DNA from 3 places in the Caballeronia sp. LjRoot34 genome. Region 1 is predicted to be linked to each of the others. Evidence: predicted binding sites of a transcription regulator. Region 1 holds the regulator's gene; each other region holds the start of a gene.
The links. Region 1 encodes LexA, which represses DNA repair genes until DNA is damaged. Its sites were predicted from a motif close to ACTGTATNNNNATACAGT; they were not measured.
Positions count from the first base shown of each region.

Region 1 (3,278 bases):
GCGGCGATGCCCGCGAAAGCCGAGGCCAGTGTTTGATGCTGCGACGGGTTTACTGAGGTTGAAAGCGGCTAAGCTGGTGCCGCTTTCAGCCAGCAAGTCGCCAAGCACAAGCAGCAAGGCCAGCTAGCAAGTAGCAACTAGGCGGACAGTCCCATTGCTGCGGGAACACTGATAGCCTAGCCGTCGTTCAACTCCACTGCGACCAGCTTCCACGAGAACAACCCGTAGCGCCGGAGAATGGCCGAATAGCGTGCGTCGCCGGTTCCATGCTGGTAATTCACCGCGAAAGTATCGAAACTTCGATACCCCGCCGTGGTTTGCGGCGGCGGTTTCGGTGCGGACGGTGAAGCTACGACGGGCGCGGCTCCCGGGGTAGCGACAACAGCGCCGCTCGCCTCGGACGGAACTGGCGGTTTCTCGCCCGGATCGCCCTGTGGCGGTATGCCATTGAGAATAGCCGCCACGCCGTCGGGCGTTGCATACGAATCGACCAGCGGGCCGATTAGCGCCGCGCCAATCATGGCGCCGATCATCGCTAACGGATTGCCGCTCTTCTGTATGTCGATTTTTCGGGTCAACAACTGACCGACCTGGTCCTTCAGGCTTTCACGCAGCAGCGGAAAGTCGACGTACTGATTCACAGTTTGAGCGTCACGGGCGTCGGCGGCGCGTTTCAACCGGTCGAGCGCGATGTACGGCGACGCATAGATCACACCGAGCACTGCCACGACGACAACAACCAACAACGTAATAACAACGGACTTGCTGGTACGGGACAGGGACATACGCTAAGGCGCCTTTGGGCTGATGAGGTGAATGCGGCTCGAATGCAAGTGCAGAGGCCAAAGAAGCCTCAACCCCTGGATGGACCACACCGGCGCCAGAATTATCCCCGCGAATCTTATCGCTTCGAAAAATCAGGCGAGCAATCCGCCTTCAACGCCGGCCCGCTCCTCGTCGATACAACGGTCGATCATGCGCGACACCGCTTCAATATTGCCGACCATGATGACCCGCGATTCACCGCGATACACCCGCACCGGCGCCCGTTGCTCGGCCTGCGTATGCACCGATGCACTCAGCGATACCCGGGCGAACGCCGGCTGCCGCGAGGGCAGGACGGGCAGTTCGTCGAAGAGATCGGGGGTGTCTGCTGGCTTTGGGGTCTTGCAGGAGATCAGCGAGCGCAGATGCCGCAAACGGCCGAACTCGCGGAATTGCCGAAACGACAGGGGTGCACGTGCTGTCGGCGCGAACGATGCAGATAAAAAAGAAGCAGAAAACAACCGGGCGAATCGTTCCATGATGTTTCTCCGATGACCGATGACAATAGGACGCGCACCGGTTCATCACCAATGCGATGTCCGTCACGCTTTATAGGGCCGGAATTCAAGCGCAGTGCGGCTAGGGGCGGGAACACCCGGAATACTCGGAACACCCCGCCGCCGCCCTGCAAATCAGAAATCAACAAACAGACATCAAAGCAGAAGCTGAAAACCTTGCAGAAATCAAAGCTCGCCGGAACGAATCAACCCGACCGCAATACCTTCCAGCGCAAAGTCGTCGCTGCCTGACGCGACGAAGATGTTCTCGTAATCAGGGTTTTCAGCGATCAGTTCAACGCCATCTGGACGACGTTTCCACCGTTTGACCGTGACGTCGTCGCCAAGTCGCGCCACGACGATCTGCCCGTCCTTTGCCTCGTTTTTCTTCTGCACAGCGAGCAGATCACCGTCGAAGATCCCTGCGTCGCGCATGGAAAGACCGCGCACCTTCAACAGATAGTCCGGTTTGCTGGAGAACAGCGCCGGGTCGCAGGCGTAATGCTTGGAGATGTGTTCCTGCGCGAGGATCGGACTGCCGGCCGCCACGCGCCCGACCAGCGGCAAGGACAATTGCATGATGCTGGCATGGGGCAACGTGAACTGATGAGGCCCTTCGTCGAGGCCGCCATTGGTCAGCAAACGAATGCCGCGCGATGAACCCGCCGCCAGTTCGATCACCCCTTTACGCGCCAGCGCCCGAAGATGCTCTTCGGCGGAATTAGCGGAGCTAAAACCAAGTTCGGCTGCGATCTCGGCGCGCGTGGGCGGAAACCCCGTACGTTCGATCGCGCGCTGGATCAGTTCGAAAACCTCTTGCTGCCGCGCAGTCAGTTTGCTCATTTTGGTCACGTGCTTTTGCCCCTTGTATGGCTGGTCGTCCACTGTATGGATGAACAGATGCCTGTAGTTTTATACAGTATTCGGCGCTTTTCAAGCTTTACTTTAAGTTCGACGTCGTCAGAACCACACAGAGCCTATAAACAGGGTGCTCCAACGGCTGTTTGATGGCCGCAACGCCGCTTCCAGCCGTCATTAGCACTTTTTGATCTAAAAGAATGAATAACAATTATTTTTAATAATGAAAGCTCGTCGATAGACTCGGCTGCTCAAACCACATAAGACGGGGAACGGGGTAATGCGGAGTCAGAATTCGAGGTGGGGCGCACGTGCAAGGAAGCTGTTTGCCACGGCGGTGATCGGGGCAGCGTCGGTGACCGGGATGACCGCGGGCATGATCGCGCAAGCGCACGCCGACACGTCGTTCCTGAACGTGTCGTATGACCCGACGCGTGAGTTGTACCAGGAGTTCAATCAGGCTTTCGGCAAGAAATGGAAGGCTGAAACCGGAGAGACCGTCACATTCAAGCAATCGCACGGCGGCTCCGGCGGTCAGGCTCGCTCGGTTCTCGACGGTTTGCAGGCAGATGTGGTGACGCTGGCGCTGGCCTATGACATTGATGCGCTCGCAGCCAAGGGGCTGGTTAGCCAGGACTGGCAGAAGCGCTTGCCGGACAACGCGTCGCCGTATACATCGACGATCGTGTTCCTCGTGCGCAAAGGCAACCCGAAGCAGATCAAGGACTGGCCGGATCTGCTCAAGCCGGACGTCTCTATCGTGACGCCGAATCCGAAGACGTCTGGCGGCGCGCGCTGGAATTACCTCGCGGCGTGGGCTTATGCAGAACATCTGCCAGGCGGCAACGCAACGACTGCCAAGGACTTCGTAACCAAGCTCTATAAGAACGCCGGCGTGCTGGATTCGGGCGCGCGGGGCGCGACCACCAGCTTCGTGCAGCGCGGGCAGGGTGACGTGCTGATCGCGTGGGAAAACGAGGCGTTCCTGTCGCTGAAGGAATTTGGCTCGGACAAATTCGAGATCGTCGTGCCGTCGGTGAGCATCCTGGCTGAGCCGCCGGTGGCCGTCGTCGACAAGGTCGTGGATCGTCATGGCGA
Region 1 is NZ_CAXUSB020000001.1:1,595,250-1,598,527, forward strand. It holds gene ACSQ36_RS07065 (universal stress protein) at 1-36, shown strand, start outside; gene ACSQ36_RS07070 (DUF2939 domain-containing protein) at 177-785, opposite strand; gene ACSQ36_RS07075 (hypothetical protein) at 918-1,304, opposite strand; gene lexA (transcriptional repressor LexA) at 1,509-2,165, opposite strand; gene ACSQ36_RS07085 (sulfate ABC transporter substrate-binding protein) at 2,461-3,278, shown strand, end outside.

Region 2 (3,278 bases), on a different contig from region 1:
CTGCTCGTCCGTTAGATTTTTAAGGTTAGGCACTAATGTCATCTCCGAATCATGCCGAGCTTCGCAGCAGTTTACAAGTGCTGACTAGTTACGTTAAATCTAAATTACCGCGTTCATGCAGTGGCAAACACATCGGCATTGCTGTTATTCCACGATCGATCAAATAATTTCTTCAAGTTGTTGCTGACAGACCTTCGTAAGCCACGACTGGCTGCTTTGGCTCTTGCTTACATACGACGTAGCATGGCCATCAACTTCTATCTGGCCGCAGTGCAATCTCGGTGACTTGCAATCAGTATCGGCTTTCAAGCTTTGCGCGAGACTGACATCAGCATTACCAAATTGTTATCTTTGGCCGGAGGCAGAAAGACTTGGGGAGAGGGGATGAGGGGCGATTCCGTGCCCGAGCCATCGCGAGGGGAGTGCGAGACGAGGCGGTCGTGCCCTATCGACCGCTCATCGAATCCTGCGCAATTGCTGAAAAAAATTAAATTAGATATGCGAAACGATTTTTTAAGCGCCCGATCAACCCTGTGCCGTGACAAAGTGGGCTGTCAGGCTTGGCATATCCGAGAAGATTTCATCGTGAGACGGGTATCACCTTTGGCGTGCTGGCGCCAGGCGTTTTATCCTGACTCCCATCGTCATTACGATGTCAACCGTCGACTGAATGCGCGACACCCAAAGCCCCGGCCAACTTCAGCGCGTTCCTCTGTCCCTGGTCCTCGTAGTTGGTATTGAAAACCACATGCGTCAGTTCGACCGCTTTTGAAATCTCGATAACCTGGCTGGCGATTGAATCGATTTCATCATCGTTGTACTCGTATTGAAATCTCGACGACGACGCAACCGCACCTTTGACATTCCACGTGTCCTGATTGCGTCCATGCATACGAATCAACGCCAGCCGCGGATGCGTTGTTTCCCAAATGGCGGGGATGCTGTTACTCGACCCCTGCGGTTCATCCACCACCACATTCACCAGTCCGCGCTCACGTTCCATGGCCAGCGTGGAATCGCGGCGCTTTTCGTCGAACCAGGTCTGGTTGCGAAACTCGACCGCCATGGTGTAGCCGTCCATTGCGCCCATGACGTCCGCGCAGTGCTCGACATGCCGGATGCCGTGGGGATTGCAGATCACCCACGGCGCGAACTGGAAATGCACTGCGCCAAGCTTGCCGGCGGCACGAAGCGGCTCGATAGCTTCAAAGTACCGGCACCATAATTCCTGCTGCAACTCGCCCGGCAAATCCTTGTAATACAGGCTCGTCTTGCCGTTTTGCGGCAGGTGCGGCTGAACGTCTGGCGGAAACATGTCGCGTGCGGTCTGGTGCCCCGTGAACAAGCGGAACGCCTTGATGTTGAACACAAACCCGGGCGGTGTCCGCTCAGTCCACAACACTGAATTTGCAGCGTCAGGCATGGCGTAATAGCTGGAATCGACCTCCACCAAAGGGAACACGGACGCGTAATGACGCAACCGGGCCTCCGCGCTCGAACAGCCGGGCGGATAAAAACGCTTGCACTTGATCAGCGTGGGGTCCGTCCACGACGCTGTGCCGACCAGGACGGTCACCGCGCATTCTCCCTACCATTTCCACTACGTTCAGTCGACATAATTTCTCCCCCGTTTTTCCTCCCCATGTTTAAAAGGGGCAGTTCAGGCTCGATCAAATTCAAGGTAGAGTACTGTACATCCATACAGTTAAATTTACCATGTCAGCCCTGCTCAAGAACGTCGAAGACATCCACCCCGCCTTGTGGCGCGGGTCGCAGCTCGCGCGCGCTCAGGGGCAGACCGTCGACACGGGTTATGCCGTGCTGTCGGCCGAACTGCCGGGTGGCGGCTGGCCCCTGGGAACGCTGATCGAGTTGCTGGTGCAGCAGCCGGGCGTGGGCGAAGTCAGGCTGTTACGCCCGGCGCTCGCCGCCGTGAGCCGCCGCCCTATCGCTTTTGTGCAACCGCCTCATAGTCCAAATTCTCTCGCTTTTGCGTATCTGGGTGTGCCGCTCGACAAACTGCTCCAGGTGCGTGCATCGAAACTGGCTGACGCATTGTGGTCAGCCGAGCAAATTCTCAAGACGGGCAGTTGCGGCGCGCTTGTCTTCTGGCAGCAATACGCGCGCACGGAATCGCTGCGGCGCCTGCACATGGCCGCGCAATCCTCTGAAACGCTGTTCCTGATGGTGCGCCCGCTCGCGAGTGCGGCGGACTCGTCACCGGCCACGTTGAGGCTGTGCGTGCGGCCGGCCGGCGACGGTATTGCTGTCGACATCATCAAACGCAAAGGCCCGATCCGTGCCGAAAGACTGTCCGTCACCCTGCAACCCTCTCCTGTCCTGCTGAGTCCCCATGCCCGTGTACGTCGGCATACATCTACCCCGGTTGTCGCTGGAAGTGTTCCGTCCACGCTGGTCGCGTAGGCCTGAACATGGCTGCGTCGTCCTCGACCGCGACACGGTTTTTATAGCAGACCCGGGCGCCCGCGAGGTCGGCGTATGCGTAGGCATGAAACGCGGCGGCGTCCTCACGCTCTCGCCCGACACCCTCATGTTCGAGCGCGAGCTGAGCCGAGAAAACGACTTGATGTGCGAGGTAGCTTTTTCGCTGATGAAATTCTCACCCATGGTCGCGCTCTGCGATGAGGAAACCATTGTTATCGACGTGACGGCGAGCTTGCGGCTCTTCGGCGGCGTCGTGCGGCTGTGTCAACAGATGCGGAACATTGTCGATGCCATCGGCGTCACGGCGCGCCTGAGCACAGCGCCGACCGGCCAGGGCGCGTGGCTGCTGGCCAAAAGCGCCCGGAACGCTCACCTCGGCAAGCGGCGCGTGCTGAAAATGGCTTCGCTCGAACGCAAGCTCGGGACGCTGCCGTTCCAGGCCGCGCCGGAAGTGCGGGCTTTCACGGACTGGTTCAACGGGCTGGGTTGCAAGACGCTGAACGACATTCGGCGCCTGCCGCGTGCGGGTCTGAAAAAACGCTGTGGCGTCGCGCTGCTGGACTCGCTCGATCGCGCGTATGGACTCGCGCCCGAGCTCCATGAATGGCTGGCCGTGCCGCCCGCTTTCAGCGCGCGCATCGAGTTGCCCGATCGTATAGAACATGCGGAAGCCATGTTGTTTTCAGCGCGCCGGCTGATCGTGCAACTGTGCGGCTGGCTGAGCGCGCAGCAACTGGCGCTCACGTACGCCACGCTCACGCTGGAACACGAGCGCGGCCGCGATGCCATCGACCCCACCGTTATCCAGATCGCTCTCGCCGAACCCACCTGGC
Region 2 is NZ_CAXUSB020000003.1:1,153,543-1,156,820, reverse strand. It holds gene tnpC (IS66 family transposase) at 1-33, opposite strand, end outside; gene ACSQ36_RS36185 (DUF72 domain-containing protein) at 656-1,576, opposite strand; gene imuA (translesion DNA synthesis-associated protein ImuA) at 1,717-2,424, shown strand; gene ACSQ36_RS36175 (DNA polymerase Y family protein) at 2,354-3,278, shown strand, end outside.
Region 2: a site for LexA is predicted at 1,689-1,706, ahead of imuA (translesion DNA synthesis-associated protein ImuA). Genes of this name have one in related genera too.

Region 3 (3,278 bases), 1.5 Mb from region 1:
GTGCCCATATCGGATGGAATGCAGCCATCCACGCCATTGAGCACGAACACGTTCTTCCACTCCTGGCCCTTGGCCGAATGGATGGTCGAGAGAATCAGATAATCCTCGTCGATGAGCGGCACACCCGATTCGTCACTGGTGGCATCGGGCGGATCGAGCGTCAGTTCGGTGAGAAAACGCTCGCGCGTGGGATAAGTGGACGCGATGCTTTCCATCTGCAACACGTCGCCATGACGAATTGACGCGTCTTCGTGATTGCGCTCCAGATGCGGTTCGTACCAGCGCCGGATCATCTCGAATTCAGCGGGCCAGCCGCTTTCGCGCGCGCACACCTTCGACATCATCGCGACGAGCACCGGCCAGTCTTCGCTCGCGCGCAACGGCGCGGCGAATGCGGCCAACGCGGCCGGCGTGTCGCCGCGCTCGGCCACCTGATCGAGTGCTCGCCCGGCGATGGCAGGCCCAACCCCCGGCAGCAACTGCAGCACGCGAAACCCGGCCACGCGGTCCCGCGGGTTCTCGCCCCAGCGCAAGACCGCCAGCACGTCCTTCACGTGGATGGAGTCGAGGAATTTCAGGCCGCCGAACTTCACGAACGGGATGTTGCGCCGCGTGAGCTCGATTTCGAGCGCGGCGCTATGATGCGCGGCGCGAAACAGCACCGCTTGCTGCTTGAGCGTCATACCGCCTTCACGCGCCTCCAGCACCTGCTCGACGACATAACGCGCCTGATCGGCTTCATCGGCCACCGAGACCAGGCGCGGCCGTTGCGCCGATGCCTTGTCGGTCCACAAGTTCTTCGTATAACGCTCGGCGGCGAGACCGATCACCGCATTCGATGCCGCGAGAATGGGCTGTGTCGAACGGTAATTGCGCTCCAGCGTCACGCATTTCGCGGGCGGATTGAAGTGATTCGGGAAGTCGAGAATGTTGCGCACCGTCGCGCCGCGAAACGAATAGATGGACTGGGCGTCGTCGCCGACTACCGTCAGGCCGCGGCCGTCGGGTTTCATCGAAAGCAGGATGGACGCCTGTAGCTTGTTCGTGTCCTGGTATTCATCGACGAGCACGTGGTCGAAACGGCTCGACAGCTCCGCCGCAATGGACGGCTCGGCGGCGAGATGCGCCCAGTACAACAACAAATCGTCGTAGTCGAGCACACTTTGCTGCTGCTTCGCGTTGACGTACGCGGCGAACAACCGGCGCAGGTCGTCTTCCCATTCGCGGCACCACGGGAACGCCTGGTCGAGCACGGCGGCAAGCGACACGCCGGTGTTGACCACGCGCGAGTAGATGGCGAAGCACGTGGATTTGGCCGGAAAGCGCTTTTCTTTCGCCGATAACCCGAGTTCGTGCCGCACGAGGTTCATGAGATCGGCGGAATCCTCGCGGTCGTTGATGGTGAACGACGGCGATAACCCCACGAGATCCGCGTAATCGCGTAACAAACGCGCGCCCACGCTATGGAAGGTGCCAGACCAGGTGAGGCCTTGCGCGATCACGCTGCGGTTACCCAGAGCGTTCACGGCGATACGCGTCACGCGCCGGGTCATCTCGCTGGCTGCGCGCCGCGAAAACGTCAGCAAGAGGATCCTGTGCGGGTCCGCGCCCTTCACCAGCAAATGTGCCACGCGATGCGCCAGCGTATTCGTCTTGCCCGATCCCGCCCCGGCGATCACCAGCAGCGCGCCGGCCGGGTCGCCCGCGTTCGACGCCTGCGTGCCGTACTCGACCGCCTCGCGCTGCGCGTCATTCAGTTTGGTCAGATACGACGCGATGTCCTCCCGCGCCGGCTTGGGCGCGAGATCGTCGTCGGTGGCGGAATTGAGCGTGAGCACGTCGTGTGGCTTTAAAAAAGGGTGACGCACACTGTATATCCATACAACTCTTCCACGCAAGCGACTGATGCAGCAGGCTTTTGGCCCTATAAAATAAATGGCCCGATGCGCTTGCACGCACCGGGCCATCATCACTTCCCTACAGCGGAACTTGTCGCGAATCAGTCTGCTTTCTTCGCGTTTTTCAGGTTCGCATCGGCGGCGGCTTGATCCGCCTTTGACTGCGCTTCCGTCTTTTTCTTGTCCGCCTTGGCCTGCGCTACATTCGCATCCTTGTCCGCTTTGGTCTGCTTCTTCGCTGCTTTTGTGTCGGCGTGCGTAGGTTCCGCGGTGGTCTGCGTCTGCGCAACCGAAACGGTCGCGGCGGTCGCGAATACACCCGCGAGTAATGCAGCGCATAAGCGCTTCGTGGTCGTAGTCATGAATTCCTCCTTGCTGCGGCCCGCTGAAGGGGCCGCGTTCTATTCATCGCGCTGAAAACTTAGTGCTGCAAGCCGGTGTCCTTCGGACCGTCCGGCTCGGTGGCCTTGAGTTCGTCGTTGGCGGTCTGCTTGTCGGCCTTCTTGTTGATCTTTGCGTTGCTCACCTGCTCCTTGTACTGCGCCTTCGCTTCCTTGTTTGTCGCCTTCAAATCCTGCTTCGATGCCTTCTTCGACGCCTTGTATTCAGCATTAGCCTGCGCGTTGGCATTGCGCTTCACGACCAGCGGATCGGTCGGCGCCGGTGCGACGATATTCTGCGGCGGCGGCGCGGTTTGCATGGACGGCGCGGACATCTGGCCGGCGTCGGCGGCTGAAGGCTGCGCGGTCTGCGCGAACGCGGATGCGGACAGACCCATGGCGGCAATAGCGGTACCCAACAGCATTTTCCTGACTTGCGACATGTTCATTTCCTTTCTGGCAGTTTTTATTCGGGTGGCCGGTTGCAACCGTCGCAACCAGCCGCGACGCCCAGGCGATGTGTGTTGTGTCCTCAAACACCGCGCCTGGAGCACAGCGCCGCAAATACCCGTCTACACTTCTGGTGACCGGCATGAACGCTCAAAAGAACGCGCCAATCACTCTGACTGACCCGGCGCCGGACGCTGGAGTTCGCTGAAACGCGTCATTGTTACCGAAGGTTTCACTTCCTGACATATTGCAAACAGCCAAACGCCCGATATCCGGGGGTTGGTGCTGCAGACGCACGTCGCGTGCCCGGCTGGTTTATCATGGGCGCCCTTTCCACCCCCACCCTGCGAAGAACGCTCACATGCCGCGCCTCGAATTCACGCTCACGGGCGACTACGTCGAACTGCACAACCTGCTCAAGCTGATGGGCCTGGCCGATAGCGGCGGCTCGGCGAAAGCACGCGTCGCGGAGGGCGAGGTGAAGGTCAATGGCAAGATCGAGTTGCGCAAGACGTGCAAGATCCGCGCGGGCCAGACCGTGGTTATCGAA
Region 3 is NZ_CAXUSB020000001.1:3,072,718-3,075,995, forward strand. It holds gene ACSQ36_RS13815 (ATP-dependent helicase) at 1-1,778, opposite strand, end outside; gene ACSQ36_RS13820 (hypothetical protein) at 2,000-2,260, opposite strand; gene ACSQ36_RS13825 (hypothetical protein) at 2,320-2,721, opposite strand; gene ACSQ36_RS13830 (RNA-binding S4 domain-containing protein) at 3,090-3,278, shown strand, end outside.
Region 3: a site for LexA is predicted at 1,869-1,886, ahead of ACSQ36_RS13815 (ATP-dependent helicase). Genes of this name have one in related genera too.